4 regions of the Sporosarcina jeotgali genome follow, and region 1 is predicted to be linked to each of the others. Evidence: riboswitches for the same ligand, from Rfam matches in the RefSeq annotation. Region 1 holds a riboswitch; each other region holds the start of a gene.

Region 1 (4,341 bases):
GTTCAAACGGGACAGCGGTGTAACATCGGCAGCCCCGTCGCCAAACTTTGTAAAGAATCCTGTAATGGCTTCTGCTGCATGATCCGTACCGATTACTGCGCAATGATGGAACGCCGCCATTGAAAACTGTACTTTCATGCGTTCTCTCGCTTTTTCATTCCCTTTTTCAAAATCGGATAAGGAAATGCCGGCTGCGTCCAATGCACGTCGGCTGGCATCTACTGCTTCTTTAATATTCACTGTATACGTAGCAGAAGGCTTTATAAAACGCAGAGCGTCTTGGCAATCTTCCTCATCGAATTGCGTACCGTATGGCAATCGGACTGCAACAAACTTATAGCGGTCAGTCGAGAGTTCTTCATTCAATTCATCAACTGCCATCTGCGCGAGCTTTCCAGCTAACGTTGAATCCTGACCTCCTGAAATCCCAAGAACATAGCCTTCTAAAAACGTATTTTTCTTTAAATACGCTTTTAGAAAATCTACAGAAACCCGAACCTCTTTTTGCGGATCAATCTTTGGCAGCACGTGCAACTCATGAATAATTTGCTGTTGTAATTCATTCATTTCCGGTCCCTCCTATTCGTGGATGAAGTCACTTACCATTTCCTGGACTTCTTGAATGTTTTTCATCTTATTGTCCCAGCATTTCTGACTCAAATCGACTGGATATTCTTCAGGGTTAAGTGAGCGTTTGTATTCATCCCATAACAGATCCAAGTTATCTTTTGCATACTGCCGGATTTCTAAAGTTGGCGGGACGTCATAGATGACTTGTCCGTGATCAACCACTTTTTCATGAAGGTTCCTAGCTTCAAAATTCGTTACAAACTTTGAGATAAACGTATGGACGGGATGGAACATTTTAATGCGCTTTTCGGCATTCGGATCTTCATCATACATAGTGATGTAGTCTCCTTCAGCTTTCCCATTTTCTTTATCAATAATCCGATACAATTTCTTACGTCCCGGTGTCGTCACTTTCTCTGCATTGGAAGAAATTTTGATGGTGTCGACCATTTCACCATTCTCTCCTTCAATCGCAACAAGTTTGTAAACAGCACCAAGCGCAGGCTGGTCATATGCGGTAATGAGTTTTGTGCCAATCCCCCAAATGTCGACTTGCGCCCCTTGTGCTTTCAAGTTAAGGATCGTGTACTCATCCAAATCATTCGATACCACGATTTTCGCATCTTCGAATCCTGCTTCGTCCAGCATACGGCGTGCTTCTTTCGATAAAAACGCGATATCCCCGCTGTCTAAGCGAATACCTATGAAGTTGATTTTGTCGCCGAGTTCTTTAGCCACTTTAATAGCTGTTGGAACGCCGATTTTCAGCGTGTTGTACGTATCTACAAGGAACACACAATCACGATGCCGCTTTGCATACGAGTGAAACGCTTTGTACTCGCTCTTATAGGCTTGTACCAGGGAGTGAGCATGGGTACCGCTAGCTTGGATGCCGAATAATTTACCCGCGCGGACGTTGCTAGTCGCTTCCACACCGCCAATAACCGCAGCACGCGCCCCCCAAACCGCCGCGTCCATTTCGTGCGCACGGCGGCTTCCGAATTCCATGACCATTTCATCTTTCACCACTTGCTTGATACGAGAAGCCTTAGTCGCAATTAACGTCTGGTAATTAACGATATTCAAGAGCGCTGTTTCAATAAGCTGTGCTTCAGCCAGCGTCGTTTCAACCCGCATGATCGGTTCGTTTCCGAATACCGCTTCTCCTTCTTTCATGGAATAGAGATCCCCAGTAAAACGAACGTCTTTCAAATACTCAAGAAAGTCCTCTTTATAATGCAATTCATTTTTTAAATAAGCGATATCGCTATCAGTAAATTTCAGATCACGTAAATAATCCAGCACGCGCTCAAGTCCTGCAAAAATGGCATACCCATTTCCGAATGGCAGTTTTCTGAAATACAGCTCGAAAATCGCCTTCTTGTTATGAATGCCTTCCGCCCAGTACGTTTCCATCATATTGATCTGATATAAATCTGTATGTAATGCCAAGCTATCATCCGTATAGTTTGTGCTCACACTAATTCGCCTCTTCCAAATAGGTTATGTAGATCGTTTATAACTGTGCTTTACCCGTTTTTCCAACAACTCTACCCTCAAAAAATTTTACTGCACATTTCTACCCGCAATCGCTTTCATTTGCAAGCGCAAATAAAAGCTCAGGTAACATCTTCTGAAGAATTTCCAAACTATAGACAAGTATATCAAATTCCCCAGAGAAAGAAATCATCAGAGCACTATTGCAATCAACATTCAAGCGTGATACTATCAGAATAATCACTTTACAAATAATTCAATACTTTCTTATCAAGAGAGACGGAGGGACTGGCCCTGTGATGTCTCAGCAACCTGCCCTAATGGCCGAGGTGCTAATTCCAGGAGGTGCATAAGCATCTCTAAAGATGAGAGCTGACTTCATGCGGATTGCATAGAAGGCCCTCTTAAGGTTTATCGAGGGCCTTCTTTTTGTATATAATAGCCGGAATTCGGCACAAAAAGGCGGGATTGAGATGACAACACAAACACAAACAGATTTGCTGGCTGCACTGACTGCATTGAAGGCAAAAGAATGGGTGGACCTCACTCATACATTCGGACCGGATTCTCCTCACTTCTTCATGTTTGAAGACGCTGAGTTCAAAACACTGTTTAACCATGACTATGGTTTCTTTGCACAGCAATTCAGCTTTGCAGGTCAGTACGGAACGCATATCGATGCCCCTATTCACTTCGTGCGGGATACACGCTTTTTAGAGGAACTGGAGTTAAAAGAGCTTGTGCTTCCTTTAGTCGTCGTAGATAAATCCAAAGAAGCAGAAGCAGACCATGACTTTACGTGCTCAAAGGATGACTTGCTGGCGTTCGAAAAAGAACACGGACCCATCGAATCGGATACATTCGTAGCACTTCGGACCGATTGGAGTAAACGCTGGCCCGACGCAGAACGTTTTTGCAACAAAGATGATGAGGGGAATAATCGAATTCCAGGCTGGGGCTTGGATGCCTTAACGTTCCTTTTTGAAGAACGCGGTGTAAAGGCAGTCGGCCACGAGACATTCGATACCGATTCTGCGGCAGACTTTAGAAAAAACGGTGCGCTCCATGGAGAGTACTATGTACTTGAACAAGATACGTATCAAGTGGAACTTTTAACGAATCTAGACAAACTTCCAGCAAAAGGCGCTGTCATTTTCAACGTCGTTCCAAAGCCTGAAAAGGCATCCGGATTTCCGGTACGCTCTTTCGCCATTCTTCCTTAACAAAAAAGAGGCTGGGACACAACCAGTCAGATTGAAGCAAAAAAAGCGAGTGTTCACCGATTTTTGGTGAGCACTCGCTTTTTTTCTCGTATTCTTTCCGTTTTCTGATGCCTGAATGTTGTTTATGGCCGTGTATTTCCTCAAATTCACGGCCATGAATGCGAAGCCCAGTTCATTTTTCACCTTATCATTTCCCCGCACAGAGAAACGAGTGAACGCCAAATTCGCCTTCAGAAATCCAAAAACTGGTTCTACGTCGATTTTCCGTTGACCGTAGAGTGAACCTGTTTTCTCTTCTGAAAGCTTCGCTCGAATGATTGTTTTATGCATTTCCCATTTTTCATTGATATACAATTTCCGGTTGTTGCCTTCCTGCGCTTTCGTACAAAGGGAGCGCAATGGGCAATCGGAACAATCGTCGCATTCATACGCTTTGTATTCGCGTGTGAATCCGTATTTGTCGGTTCGTTTTGAAAAATGGCTAAATCCTAGCCTGCGGCCATTCGGACAAGTGTAGGAATCCGCTTCCTCATCATAAGCCCAGTTCATTGTGTTGAACGGATCTTCTTTGTATTTCTTTGTCTTTTCCTTCCGATACTGATTATAGGTGATCAATGGTGTACGCTTTCTGTTTTCAAGGATATCTCCATAGTTCTGTTCACTGCCATAACCAGCATCTGCGACTATGTACTCCGGCAGCTCGAAATAGTCTTTCTCGATGAGATTAAGAAACGGGATGAGTGTTCGTGTATCCGTTGGGTTTGGGTAGATATCGTAAGCAAGCGCATACTGTCCTTCGGTTGCCACTTGCACATTGTAGCCTGCCTTGAGCTGGCCATTACTCATATGATCCTCCTTCATCCTCATGAAGGTGGCGTCATGATCCGTCTTGGAATAGCTGTTACGGTCTCCAAAAATCGCCATGTCGATCCGGTATTTCTCTTTGCGTTGTAAAAAATCCTGGAACTTTTTTCGATACTGTTTTGGTTCCTTGCGTTGCGACCGCAGCTCTTTTCGAACTTCTGTATCGTCGCTTTCTTCAATTTTTTCA
Region 2 (4,341 bases), 370 kb from region 1:
ACGTATAAAGAGCGGGAAGATATGCGCCGGATGATGAAACGTGTAATTGGCGGCTCACCGAATAGCGCACCCGATGCATATCGGGAACGAACAGCGTTATTCAGGGTGGAAGAAATTGACGCGCCGGTACTCATCATTCATGGAATGAAAGATGAAAACGTGTCGTTTGAACAAGCCATTATGCTGGAAGATGCACTTCGGAAACACCAGAAAACCACCGAAACGTGGTATTTCCAAGATTATACCCATCACTTCCCATCCTGGCACAATGCTAAGATCGTCAGGGATCTGACAAATTGGATGAGAGCGCAGCCGTAAAAAAAGAACCTTCCGGGATTAGGAAGGTTCTTTTTCGTGCTATTAAATAATTGGACCGCCCTTTTGAAGAATCTCTTCAGAAACTTGGTCAAACTTTTTGAAGTTGTCTTTGAAAAGCTGTGATAGCTCTTTTGCTTTTGCATCATATTCGGATGCATCGCTCCAAGCATTGCGAGGGTTCAGCACTTCACTTGGAACACCCTGGATTTGCTTAGGAATCTGAAGGCCGAATGTAGCAGAAGTTTCTGTTTCAACATCATCTAATTCTCCAGAAAGTGCTGCGCGAACCATTGTGCGTGTGTGCTTCAAGTCCATACGTTTACCAACGCCATAGACACCGCCGGTCCAGCCAGTGTTTACAAGGAATACACGTGAACCGTGCTCATCGATTTTCTTGCCTAGCATATCTGCATATACTGTTGCCGGAAGCGGCAGGAATGGTGAACCGAAGCATGTAGAGAATGTTGCTTCTGGTGATGTGATTCCACGTTCAGTACCCGCAAGTTTCGATGTGAATCCGCTTAGGAAATGATACATCGCTTGTTCTTTCGTCAATTTCGAGATTGGAGGCAGCACGCCGAACGCATCAGCAGTTAGGAAGATGATCGTTTCCGGGTGTCCAGCAACTGATGGAAGCACGATATTGTCAATGTTCTCAATTGGATAAGCAGCGCGTGTATTTTCAGTTAAAGTTGTATCATCATAATCGGGCACGCGTGACTCTGTATCGAGTACCACGTTTTCTAAAACTGTCCCGAATTGAATGGCACCGAAGATCTCAGGTTCTTTTTCTGGTGACAAATGGATGCACTTCGCGTAGCATCCGCCTTCAATGTTAAAGATTCCATGATCTGACCAACCGTGCTCATCATCACCGATGAGTTTGCGGTTTGCATCAGCAGAAAGCGTTGTTTTACCTGTACCTGACAAGCCGAAGAATAGAGCTGCATCGCCTTTTTCCCCAACGTTTGCTGAACAGTGCATGGAAAGAATGCCGTTCTCAGGAAGCAGGTAGTTCATGACAGAGAAAATCGATTTCTTCATTTCTCCTGCGTATTCAGTACCGCCGATTAACACAATACGTTTTTCGAGTGAAATGATGACAAATGTTTCAGTGTCCGTACCGTCAACAGCAGGATCTGCTTTGAACGAAGGTGCAGCCAGGATTGTGAATTGTGCTTCGTGCATTTTCAATTCTTCTTCAGTAGGGCGGATGAAGAGCTGATGCACGAACAGGTTCTGCCACGCAAATTCGTTGATAACTTGAATAGAAAGTTGTGAAGCTTTGTCAGCTCCTGCAAATCCTTTAAATACAAATAGTTCTTCTTTTGTTTGAAGGTGGTTCAAAACCTTCTTATATAGGTTGTCGAAGTGATCTTCTGAAATTGGACGATTGACAGAACCCCAGTCAATCTTATCTTTTGAAGCCGCTTCTTCAGTTATGTAACGATCTTTAGGGGAACGGCCGGTATACTTCCCGGTTTGCGCTGTAACGGCTCCATCTGCTGAAAGCTTCGCCTCACCGCGGGAAACTGCTTTTTCGACTAATACAGGTACAGAGGGCTGTAATGTAATATTAGTTCCAGAAAGAAGTTCTTTGAGTCCATTATCTATTTTCGCTGAAATCATAGGTAGATACCGTCCTTTTCATTATTGCCCGTGTTGGGGCTGTCTTATTTTGAATTAGTATAACACATTAAGAATAATAAACTATACTAATTCAAAACTCAAGTGAGAACAACAAAAAAATTGACAATAGCTCTATTTTCTCGTAGCATAGATAGATGAACGGATACTCTTATCCCGAGTCGGCGGAGGGACAGGCCCTATGATGCCCGGCAACCTGCATAGACGTCCTTGTCTATGAAAAGGTGCCAAACCTGGAGCAGGGGGAAACCCTGGACGATAAGAGTGAAAGGTGCCTATGAAACTCATGCCTTTCCTCATGTATGCAATACGTGAGTGGAGGGCTTTTTCTATTGTTTGCCTTTATCCTTGTGAACGTTGAACGTCGCTTCTCTTCAGGCGCGGGACGAAAACTGGGAAAACGAGAGTACCGTATCACGAGTTCGCTGTAAGGAGACTTGCGGCTGAAGGAGGAAATCATATGACAAATCGACGACTGTTTACATCTGAGTCGGTAACAGAAGGCCATCCTGATAAGATGTGCGACCAAATTTCAGATGCAATTCTGGATGCGATTATCGAGGAAGACCCGAACGCACGCGTTGCGTGTGAAACGACAATTACAACAGGATTAGTTCTCGTGATTGGAGAAATTACGACAACTACGTATGTCGATATTCCGAAAGTGGTTCGAGAAACCGTAAAGGAAATTGGCTACACACGTGCGAAATACGGATTCGATTACGAAACGTCTTCCGTACTGACATCTATTGATGAACAATCACCGGACATCGCAGCCAGCGTCGATCGTGCGCTTGAAGCACGTGAAGGCCAAATGGATGACGAAGAATTAGAAGCAATTGGTGCTGGCGACCAGGGACTCATGTTTGGATATGCGTGTAACGAAACAGAGGAATTGATGCCTCTGCCAATCAGCCTTGCGCACAAACTTTCACGTCAGCTTACAAAAGTGCGGAAAGAAGAAACACTTGACTACTTACGTCCGGATGGGAAAACACAAGTAACGATTGAATATAATGAAAAGAACGAACCCATCCGTGTGGATACGATTGTTATTTCTACACAGCATCATCCTGAAGTGACACTGGAGCAATTGCAGCGTGAAGTCAAACAGCACGTGATTGACTCTGTCGTACCGAAGAACTTACTGGATGAAGAAACAAAATACTTCATCAACCCATCTGGGCGTTTTGTGATTGGAGGTCCACAAGGGGACGCTGGTTTAACTGGACGTAAAATCATCGTTGATACGTACGGAGGCTATGCTCGGCATGGGGGAGGTGCGTTTTCTGGTAAAGACGCAACCAAAGTTGACCGTTCAGCATCTTACGCAGCACGTTATGTTGCTAAAAACTTAGTCGCTGCAGGTCTTGCGGATCGCTGTGAAGTACAGCTGGCGTATGCAATCGGTGTGGCGAAGCCTGTTTCGATTTCTGTTGATACATTCGGAACAAGTGATATTCCTGAAAGCCGTCTTGTTGAGCTTGTCAGAAACCATTTCGATCTGCGCCCGGCAGGGATTATCAAGATGCTCGACCTGCGCCGTCCGATTTATAAGCAGACAGCAGCTTACGGTCACTTCGGCAGAACGGATATCGATCTTCCTTGGGAACGGACAGACAAAGCTTCAGCATTGAAAGAAGAAGTTACTCAACTTAAAGGGTAAATACAAAAAAGCAAGGGCCGATTTAAGCGCCCTTGCTTTTCTTTTTTACATTTCAATTTTGAAGTTGTTTGTAATACTGACCTTTTTCTACGTAGCTCTTAACGATTCTGTCCATATCCGCCCGGTCTTCGTCTGTAACTTCACGAACAACTTTTGCCGGAGAACCGAGTGCTAACATACCAGGGGGAATGACTTTACCTGGAGGAACTAAACTGCCTGCCCCTACAAATGCGCCTTCACCAACCACTGCACCATCTAATATTATAGAACCCATTCCAACGAGAGCCCCTTTTTTAATTGTACAGCTATGTAACGTAACTTTATGTCCGATTGTGACGTCATCTTCTATGACTAACGGTGTGTTAGGACTTTGATGCAGACAGGATAAGTCTTGAATGCTGACGCGTTTACCGATACGGGTCGGTGCAACGTCGCCGCGGATGACGGTACTAAACCAAACAGACGAATCCGCGCCGATTGTGACATCTCCGCTAATGACAGCAAAATCAGCTACAAAAACGGTTTCATCGATGTTTGGCCAAACATCCTTATACGGAACAATCATGAAAATGCCCTCCTTGTTGTGCATTGATGTATAATAATCCTATCAAAGTTTTAGGACCATGTACAAATTGAGTTTAAAGCATTGATATAAATGGAGGGAAGCGCTATGTGGAAATGGGAAGCAGACGGACAAGCAAAAGCAGTCA
Region 3 (4,341 bases), 1.3 Mb from region 1:
CAAACAGAATCCGATAATGTCTTTACATTCTTCATTAAAAAAGGATAAGTTTGAATGGGGAAGGGGGAGACGTGTGCCTCCTTCTTTTCCTTGAAAGAAGGGGAAAGAGATGAGCAGCAGTTTCATCATCGTGTTTTTTCTGATCGGATTTATCGGTTCGTTTTTATCCGGAATGGCAGGGATCGGGGGAGCTATCGTCAAATATCCGATGCTTTTGTATATTCCACCGTTATTTGGACTATCAGCACTGACTGCCCACGAAGTAAGCGGGATTAGCGCTGTGGAAATCTTTTTTGCAACAATTGCAGGCGTGCTGGCATACCGCGGAACAGGGCTTCTGCACAAGACACTTATCATTTATATGGGTGGCGCTGTTTTAGTCGGAAGTTTTATCGGCGGACTCGGGTCGAGTATGCTTTCTGAGCAAGCAGTCAACATGGTATACGGTGTGCTTGCAGTTGTGGCAGCTGTATTGATATTTATTCCACGGAAAAAGGTGGAAGACCGGCCGGCAAGTGAAGTGACATTTAACAAGTGGCTGGCGGCTGGGCTTGCGTTAGTAGTTGGTGCCGCGTCAGGTGTTGTCGGAGCAGGAGGCGCATTTGTGCTCGTTCCTATCATGCTGACCGTGCTCGCAATCCCAACTCGAATCACTGTCGCTTCGTCATTGGCAATTACGTTTATTTCTTCGATTGGTTCTGCGGCGGGTAAAATCGCAACGGGGCAAGTGTTGTGGGGGCCGGCACTAGTTCTAATTGTTGCGGCGTTGATTGCCGCTCCGCTTGGTGCAAAGTTCGGTCAAAAGGTGAATCCGAGCGTATTGAAATGGATTTTAGCAGTGCTCATTTTAGCCACTGCGATTAATATTTGGAGCGATTTGTTATGACGGTATTCAACATCGGGCTATGGTAAAATACTAGCGTATTACGTATAGACCGGAGGCTATTATGACAAATCGTAACAAAGGTATTCTACTATTATTAGCGTCGGCATTTGGCTTTTCACTTATGACCGCATTCGTGAAATTATCCGGGGATGTCCCGACGATGCAGAAAACGATTTTCCGTAATGGCGTATCGATGATCATTGCATTTTTCTTCGTCATTCATTTTAAAGAAAGACTGTTTGGCAAGCGGGAAAACCAACGTTTGCTATTGCTGCGGTCTGCACTAGGGGCAATCGGCATCATACTGTTCTTCTATGCGATCGACCATTTAGTACTTGCAGATGCGGATATGCTGAATAAAATGAGTCCGTTTTTCACCATTGTATTTGCGGCACTATTTTTAAAAGAACATGTAAAGCCATTTCAGCTGTATAGTATTTTGCTCGCCTTTCTAGGGACATTGTTCATCATCAAGCCGTCGTTTTCACTTGATATTGTCCCGTATGCAGCGGGGATTTTATCCGCAGTATTTGCTGGCGGCGCATACACCGTATTGCGAGCACTTGGAAATCGTGAGCAGTTTTACACGGTCGTGTTTTACTTCTCGACATTTACGACCGTTGTGCTATTGCCGTTCGTAATTTTCACGTACCAATCCATGACGCTGAAACAGACGGTGTATTTATTAGCAGCAGGGGTGTTTGCAACTGTGGGACAATTCGGGATTACGCTTGCGTACAAATACGCACCGGCAAAAGAGATCTCTGTGTTCAACTATTTCACGGTCGTATTCTCCGCAATCCTCGGCTTCGTGCTGCTTGGTCAAATTCCGGATGTTTATAGCTTCATTGGCTATTTCATTATCTTCGGTTCGTCTCTCTACATGTTTTTACGCAATCGAGGCGGGGAAGAAGTGCCTGCTGAATTAGCAAGGAAAGAGTAATAATTGTTATGAATAAAACCCTCATTCTCACGAGTTTTCGTGGAAATGAGGGTTTTTGTGTTAGTTAAATAGCTGGTTTGCATCTGGACCGAAAGTGTCTTTCAGCAACTTTTGTTTGCGTGTTTGAATCTGGACAGCAAGATCATCGGCCTGCCGCTGCAAGTCCGCGATTTCTTGCAGCTCTTTCTGAAGCGCTTTTTTCGACAGCAAGTCACCTTGGTCGAAGTAGTCAATTTCTTGCTGAACGCGTGCAAGTGTCTGATGACGTTTCATAGCACCAGCCGTGCTACGCGGTTTTTGTTTTAAAATCTGTTCTTTTTCCATGTGTAATTGTTCAATCTTCCCCATATAAATCACTCCTCTGAAATTTGCCAAACAAAAAACTCTTCCCCCGAGCAGAGAAGAGTTGCAGCAGCGCAAATTCTCCTCATCGGCCAGGTTTCCCTGTTGGCAGCAGCACCTTGCGTGAGCAGGTTGCTGAGACGTCATCGGGCCAAGTCCCTCGGTCTCTCTGGATAAGAAAAGAGTCGTTCATTCAGTTAGCTATAGTCTAGCATATTTGTTCGGGACGGGCAATATGCCCGACAGGCAGGCGGCTCCGCACACGTTCTCCGACGGTTCATCGTGGTTGTCCGACACATTGAGATAGGTCTTCGACACCCGAGCCAACTTCTCGATCACTCCGCAAGATTTCTCCGACACATAGCGGAGTTTCTCAATAACGGGACACAATTCAACTGCTTTAAGGGAGTAATTGGGTGCGCTTCGCTTGTTTTAAGTGCTGGGTACCCTTGCTGGCTGGGGTATCAGCTATATAGCGCAGACTATCGGCCATATCAAGGGAAGTATCAGCCACATGACGAAAATAATCGGCCACATGCAGCCAACAATCAGCCAAATCTCGAAATTAATCGGTCAAGGGACACAATTCAACAGATGCGAGGGGGGATTGGTAAATCCTCCTTTAACCTTATGCATAGATAGTGATATTTCCCAGCCTTATCCAATGAAGCATAAGTACCAATTCTGAAAACTTAATTGACAACGATTCTCATTATCATTTATACTCGACTCATTGAGAGGGATTCTCAATTAAAAAAGGGGGGAGTCAAGTTGAAGAAGTATATTTTAGCAGCAGTATTAAGCGTTTGTATGACAGCACTTGCCGCATGCGGCGGTACGGATAGCGGTGAAGAAGTATCTACAGAAAAAGCGCCTTCTACAGAAACAGCAAGCGCTAAAACTTCTCAATCAGATAATGCTAATGAGAATAAAGAAATAGAAATCGCGGATGCAACAGGTCAGAAAATAATATTTGAACAAGCACCTGAATCTGTCGCGGTGCTCAGCAGCGGTGATCTGGATATGCTGTTAGCGCTCGATGCGAATGTAGTTGGCCGTCCTTCATCTCAAGGAGAACCGGCGGCTGAACTGAAAGATATCCAAGAGATCGGTAATCCGCACCAGCCAAACTTTGAAAAGATTGCGGAAGTCCATCCTGAAGTTATGATTGCGTCGCCGAGTTTTAAGCAGTTTGCGGCAAACCTTGAGGCTCAGGGGACGAAAGTCGTTTATACACAAGCCAATTCTGTAGAAGATATTTTACAAACAATCGACATGTTTGGAACGATGTTAGGGAAATCTGATGAGGCTCAAAAAGTGATTGCCGGGCTGAACGAACAATTGGATGCACTTGTTGGCGCTGAAGGTGAAAATGGTGTGAAAACGCTTCTTGTCTATGGAGCACCTGGGTCTTACTTAGTGGCACTTCCGAATTCATTGTCAGGTGACTTGCTTGAACGTGCTGGCGGCGAAAACATTGCGTCTGATTTCCCGCAAGAAGAAAAGTATCCGCAGTATGCAAGCCTGAGTACTGAAAAAATTATTGAGCGAAATCCTGAAGCAGTTATGCTGATCACGCACGGAGATCCGGAAGGTGTTAAAAAGGCATTCGAAGGAGAAATGGATAAGAACCCAGCGTGGAAAAACTTGGACGCCGTAAAAAATGGAAAGGTAACAGTATTGCCTTCTCATTTATTCGGTACGAATCCTGGAACTAAAGTAGCAGACGCACTTCAAGTGATGAACGACAGTTTGAAAGAAGCAAAGTCTAAATGATTGCGGTGAATGAACAAAAGAACGAAAGAAGCGTCAATCATCCGCTGGCAAAGCGCCGGACTGCGGTTCTGATAGGAGCTGCTGTACTGCTTTTGATAGCAGCAGCTGCAAGTCTGATGATTGGTTCCGTTTCGTTTTCGTTCACTGAAATTATAAATGGATTATTCAACTCTACAGACACCCTTGAACGAAGAATCGTTTGGGAGCTGAGGCTGCCCCGTCTGCTGATCGGATTAATTGTGGGAATGTGTTTAGCAGCATCGGGTTCCATTCTGCAAGGGATTATGAGGAATCCGCTAGCCGATCCAGGGATTATTGGCGTATCGTCCGGAGCAGGACTTGCGGCAACAGCCATCATGATTTTATTCCCCGCGTACATCATGCTTTTGCCTGC
Region 4 (4,341 bases), 830 kb from region 1:
AGATCGTTGTTTTCCAACTGTTTAGTCAGCTGCCATGGTCTACGTTAACATCAGCATTTGCAATTCTGCTCATTACGTCGTTTTTCATCACTTCAGCGGATTCAGCGACCTTTGTTCTTGGAATGCAGTCGACATACGGCTCGCTGACCCCGCCTAACAGTGTCAAAATGATTTGGGGGCTCATCCAATCAGGTATTGCAATTATTTTGCTATCTGTCGGAGGTCTTTCCGCGCTGCAGAACACGATTATTATCGCAGCACTGCCGTTTTCGTTCATCATACTGTTTATGGTCACTGCGCTCTTTAAGGAGCTGCAAAAAGACGTGAAGCATAGTAAACGTCCGAAACATTAACTAGTAAAACACCGGAATCCATATGAGGATTCCGGTGTTTTTGTGTTAATTACGCAGTAACGGGTACTGCTTTTTCAATCGCTTGTTTCAAATCTGCAATAATATCCTCTGCTGATTCAAGACCGACCGAGAGACGAATGAGTTCCTCTGTTACCCCTGAATTTTTCAAGTCCTCTCCAGACAGCTGCTGATGCGTCGTAGAAGCCGGATGGATAATTAACGACTTTGCATCCCCGACGTTCGCTACGTGGGACCAGACGGCTACGTTATCGATTACACGGCGTCCTGCGTCACGTCCGCCTTTAATTCCGAAGACAATAATAGAACCTGCCCCATTTTTAATGTATTTCTTAGCAAGATCTGCTGTTGGATGATCGTCGAGACCCGTGTAGGTAACCCAGTCAACCGATGGATGTTCTTTCAGGAACTGCGCAACCTTTTGAGCATTTTCCCCATGACGCTGGATTCGCAGATGAAGCGTCTCCAAGCCTTGCAGGAAGTTGAACGCACTGTCCGGATCGAGACACGGGCCGAAATCACGCAGTCCTTGAACACGGAGCTTTGTCGCGAATGCAGCGCCTGCCGTGTCGATGCCGTAACGCAATCCATGATATGATTCGTCCGGCTCTGTGAAGCCTGGGAATCTTCCTTGTGTCCAATCAAACTTCCCTGCGTCTACTGCCACTCCGCCGATTGTCGTTCCGTGACCGCCAATCCACTTTGTTGCAGAATGGATAACAACGTCAGCACCAAATTCAATCGGGTTGCATCCGTATGGGGAGGCAAATGTATTGTCGATTAAAAGCGGAACGCCATTTTCGTGCGCGATCGATGCAATCGTTTCGATATCGAGCACTTGCAGGCTCGGGTTGCCAATTGTTTCAGCGAAGATCCCTTTGGTCTTTTCCGTAATCGCACTGCGGAAGTTTTCCGGATCAGTTGAGTCGACAAATTTAACAGTAATCCCGTACTTCGGCAACGTTACAGCGAACAAATTGTACGTACCGCCATATAGGTTGGACGCTGCAATAATTTCGTCACCGGCTTCTGCAATGTTCAAGATGGAGAATGCGATTGCCGCCATGCCTGATGAGAGTGCAACGGCTGCTGTTCCCCCTTCAAGTAACGCGATGCGTTCTTCAAACACAGCGACTGTCGGGTTCGTGATACGTGTGTAGATGTTGCCAGCCTCTTGCAGTGCGAAAAGATTCTTGGCATGGTCCGTATCACGAAATACGAATGATGTAGTTCTATGGATAGGAAGAGCTCGTGACCCAGTCGTTGGATCTGGTTCTTGACCACCGTGCAGTAACAGGGTTTCGGGTTGAAAATTTGTCATATACATAACCTCCGGAAATTAGTTTGATGGAACTGCGCACACCGGACGGGTGATGGGGAAACTAAAAAAACCCCCTTCTACCGATAGAAGAGGATCTGCCATTGCTGGCACTTCCCCTTATCTTTCAGATCTAACAATAGATCTGTAGGAAGTAGCACCTTTGCAAGCTGGTATGCTTGCCGGTTGCCGGGCATCGCAGGGCCTAGTCCCTCCGCCGCTCTTGATAAGAGTTTGTGACTTATTCAGTTTTCCATCTTGGAACTGAGTATACGTGCTTGAAAATAGAAAGTCAACAGTTAAATCAAAATTGTTTGATAGTTTCGTGTTTACTAATTAAACGGGGTTCGATTTCCGCCGGAGCCGCCGCCTGCACCTTCAGTCAACGGATTCTCGCAGGACAAACAACTGCACAGAAAAGGGACAAAAAAACCGCAAACCAAAATCTGGGCAGACTTTGGTTTGCGGGTAAGAATTAATTATTAAGCTGTGCCGTAGAAAATTTGGCCGCCTTTTAGGTTGATGATTTTGAGCATGTTTGTGCGTTTTACGTAGATGCTTTTGAACTGCTCGCGTCCGTTAGCAAGATTGTGGGGTTATTCACGTTGTCTTCAGTAACACGTGCAGTGAAGCTTGCTGGGTCGATGACAGAAGCAATTGATGCATACTCTTCCAGAACTGTGATGTTTATTAGGACTTGATGAGAGAACCGTTAGAAGACTTTAATGTTTAATCCCACAAAAAAAGAGCACGCAGTTAGCGGCTCTTTACTAGTAAGTCGACAGCTTCTTTAACAAGTGCCTCTTTCGATTGCGGGTTATCCGACAACTCTTCGTTTTCCATACAAGCAATCAGGTTCGTGCTTACAATTAACCCTATAGTCCGATCGATTCCAGAGCGAGACGCAGATAACTGTGTTATGACGTCTTTGCATTCATCACCAGCTTCAATCATCCGCAGGACTCCGCGAATTTGACCTTCAATTCTTTTTAGTCGATTCACCACTTTTGCATCGTATTCCATGGATCTGGCCTCCTCTCAACATTATGTACATGTTATACCCCTTCTGGTATATCGTCAATCAAATCCACTTCCTTCGACATGAAAAGCGCGAAATTGTTCGAATTATGCTATACTTATAGCAGTATTACAAATTTTATTGTTCCAAACCATCGGGCCAACCGCACGACACACTGTCTGTTTTTCTGAATGGCCATGGGTCTTCACAATTCTAAAGAGATCGAAACAGACTAGAGGAGGGATTCGTTTGGCTTTTCCGCGTAAGGAACATCCTGTCTCTGATTTTATCGCAGCGCGTAAAATTGGCGAAAAGATTTCGTTCACACGTAATGATGTTTTCGTTGTAGGGGCAATCCACAAGATCTTAGAGAACTCCGTTATTGTAGAAATTTCAGAAGAAGACGCTGATCTGATTGGCGCCGCTTCCACACTAACCGTTGTCGCTCATAAAAATTACACAGTCGAATAATCTACAGCGCACCGACTTCAACCTCCGGCAGATCGCACTAGTTCTGTCGGTTTTGTCGTCTGTTCATTCTCAAAAACACATGCAGCCGCTTATTACTACATAGATTTGAAAGGGGACTTTTTAGATATTATGAAAGAACAGCTATTAGAACGATTCATTCGCTATGCAAAGATTGACACTGAATCTGATGAAAAGAGTTCGACAACACCGTCGACTGCTAACCAGTGGGATTTGCTGCATCTATTGAAGGAAGAGCTTACAACACTAGGCATGGAAGACATTACGCTCGATGAGAACGGCTACTTGTTTGCTACACTTCCTGCGAATACAGACAAAGAGATCCCTGTAATCGGCTTCTTAGCGCACGTGGATACATCACCTGATTTCACAGGTAAGAATGTGAATCCGCAGCGTCATGATAACTATGAAGGCAGTGATCTAGTGTTGAATGAGAACACAACTCTCTCTGTCAGCCGTTTCCCGGAACTCCAAAATTATATCGGTCAGACGTTGATTACAACGGATGGAACAACGCTGCTTGGCGCAGATGATAAAGCTGGTATTGCAGAAATCATGACGGCGATGGCTTATTTCCAACAGCATCCTGAAGTGAAGCACGGTAAATTACGCGTGGCTTTCACACCGGATGAGGAAATTGGACGCGGCCCGCACAAATTCGATGTAGAAGCATTTGGTGTCGACTTTGCTTATACGATGGACGGCGGTCCGCTTGGCGAATTGCAATATGAGAGCTTCAATGCAGCCGGTGCACGCGTTACATTCAAAGGAACAAACGTTCATCCAGGCACTGCAAAAGGGAAAATGGTGAACTCCATTTTACGTGCACAAGAATTTCAAGCGGCCATGCCTGCTTTAGAAATTCCTGAGTTAACAGAGGGACGTGAAGGATTCATTCACTTAATGGACATCCACGGTTCAGTTGAGAAGACAGTGCTGGAATATATTATTCGTGATTTCGACAAGGACTCCTATGAGGCACGCAAGAAATTGTTTTTCGATACCGTTTCACAAATGCAATCTGATTACGGCGAGGAAGCGGTTGAGCTTGAATTGCAAAATCAGTACTTCAATATGGGTGAGAAAATCAAGCCTCATATGGAAATCGTGGATATCATTTCCGAAGCATTCAACAATTTAGAGAT

The links. Region 1 has a riboswitch for S-adenosylmethionine ahead of PGH26_RS12755 (cyclase family protein). Riboswitches for the same ligand answer to the same signal wherever they lie in the genome.
Region 2: linked by a shared signal. The riboswitch ahead of metK (methionine adenosyltransferase) and the one ahead of PGH26_RS12755 (cyclase family protein) in region 1 are both predicted to bind S-adenosylmethionine.
Region 3: linked by a shared signal. The riboswitch ahead of PGH26_RS02710 (hypothetical protein) and the one ahead of PGH26_RS12755 (cyclase family protein) in region 1 are both predicted to bind S-adenosylmethionine.
Region 4: linked by a shared signal. The riboswitch ahead of PGH26_RS00835 (O-acetylhomoserine aminocarboxypropyltransferase/cysteine synthase family protein) and the one ahead of PGH26_RS12755 (cyclase family protein) in region 1 are both predicted to bind S-adenosylmethionine.

The regions. Positions count from the first base shown of each region.
Region 1 covers NZ_CP116341.1:2,528,938-2,533,278, forward strand. Annotated here, with positions in the region: gene nadE (NAD(+) synthase) at 1-567, opposite strand, end outside; gene PGH26_RS12750 (nicotinate phosphoribosyltransferase) at 580-2,049, opposite strand; SAM riboswitch class I at 2,332-2,439, shown strand; gene PGH26_RS12755 (cyclase family protein) at 2,541-3,290, shown strand; gene PGH26_RS12760 (IS1182 family transposase) at 3,189-4,341, opposite strand, start outside.
Region 2 covers NZ_CP116341.1:2,161,908-2,166,248, reverse strand. Annotated here, with positions in the region: gene PGH26_RS10670 (alpha/beta hydrolase family protein) at 1-318, shown strand, start outside; gene pckA (phosphoenolpyruvate carboxykinase (ATP)) at 361-1,947, opposite strand; SAM riboswitch class I at 2,114-2,230, shown strand; gene metK (methionine adenosyltransferase) at 2,426-3,631, shown strand; gene PGH26_RS10655 (gamma carbonic anhydrase) at 3,684-4,196, opposite strand; gene PGH26_RS10650 (alpha/beta hydrolase) at 4,302-4,341, shown strand, end outside.
Region 3 covers NZ_CP116341.1:580,104-584,444, forward strand. Annotated here, with positions in the region: gene PGH26_RS02695 (sulfurtransferase TusA family protein) at 1-48, shown strand, start outside; gene PGH26_RS02700 (sulfite exporter TauE/SafE family protein) at 110-886, shown strand; gene PGH26_RS02705 (DMT family transporter) at 948-1,829, shown strand; gene PGH26_RS02710 (hypothetical protein) at 1,890-2,177, opposite strand; SAM riboswitch class I at 2,254-2,351, opposite strand; gene PGH26_RS02715 (ABC transporter substrate-binding protein) at 2,943-3,947, shown strand; gene PGH26_RS02720 (FecCD family ABC transporter permease) at 3,953-4,341, shown strand, end outside.
Region 4 covers NZ_CP116341.1:154,664-159,004, reverse strand. Annotated here, with positions in the region: gene PGH26_RS00840 (BCCT family transporter) at 1-353, shown strand, start outside; gene PGH26_RS00835 (O-acetylhomoserine aminocarboxypropyltransferase/cysteine synthase family protein) at 403-1,692, opposite strand; SAM riboswitch class I at 1,807-1,922, opposite strand; gene PGH26_RS00830 (metal-sensitive transcriptional regulator) at 2,446-2,712, opposite strand; gene PGH26_RS00825 (DUF2187 family protein) at 2,957-3,178, shown strand; gene pepT (peptidase T) at 3,308-4,341, shown strand, end outside.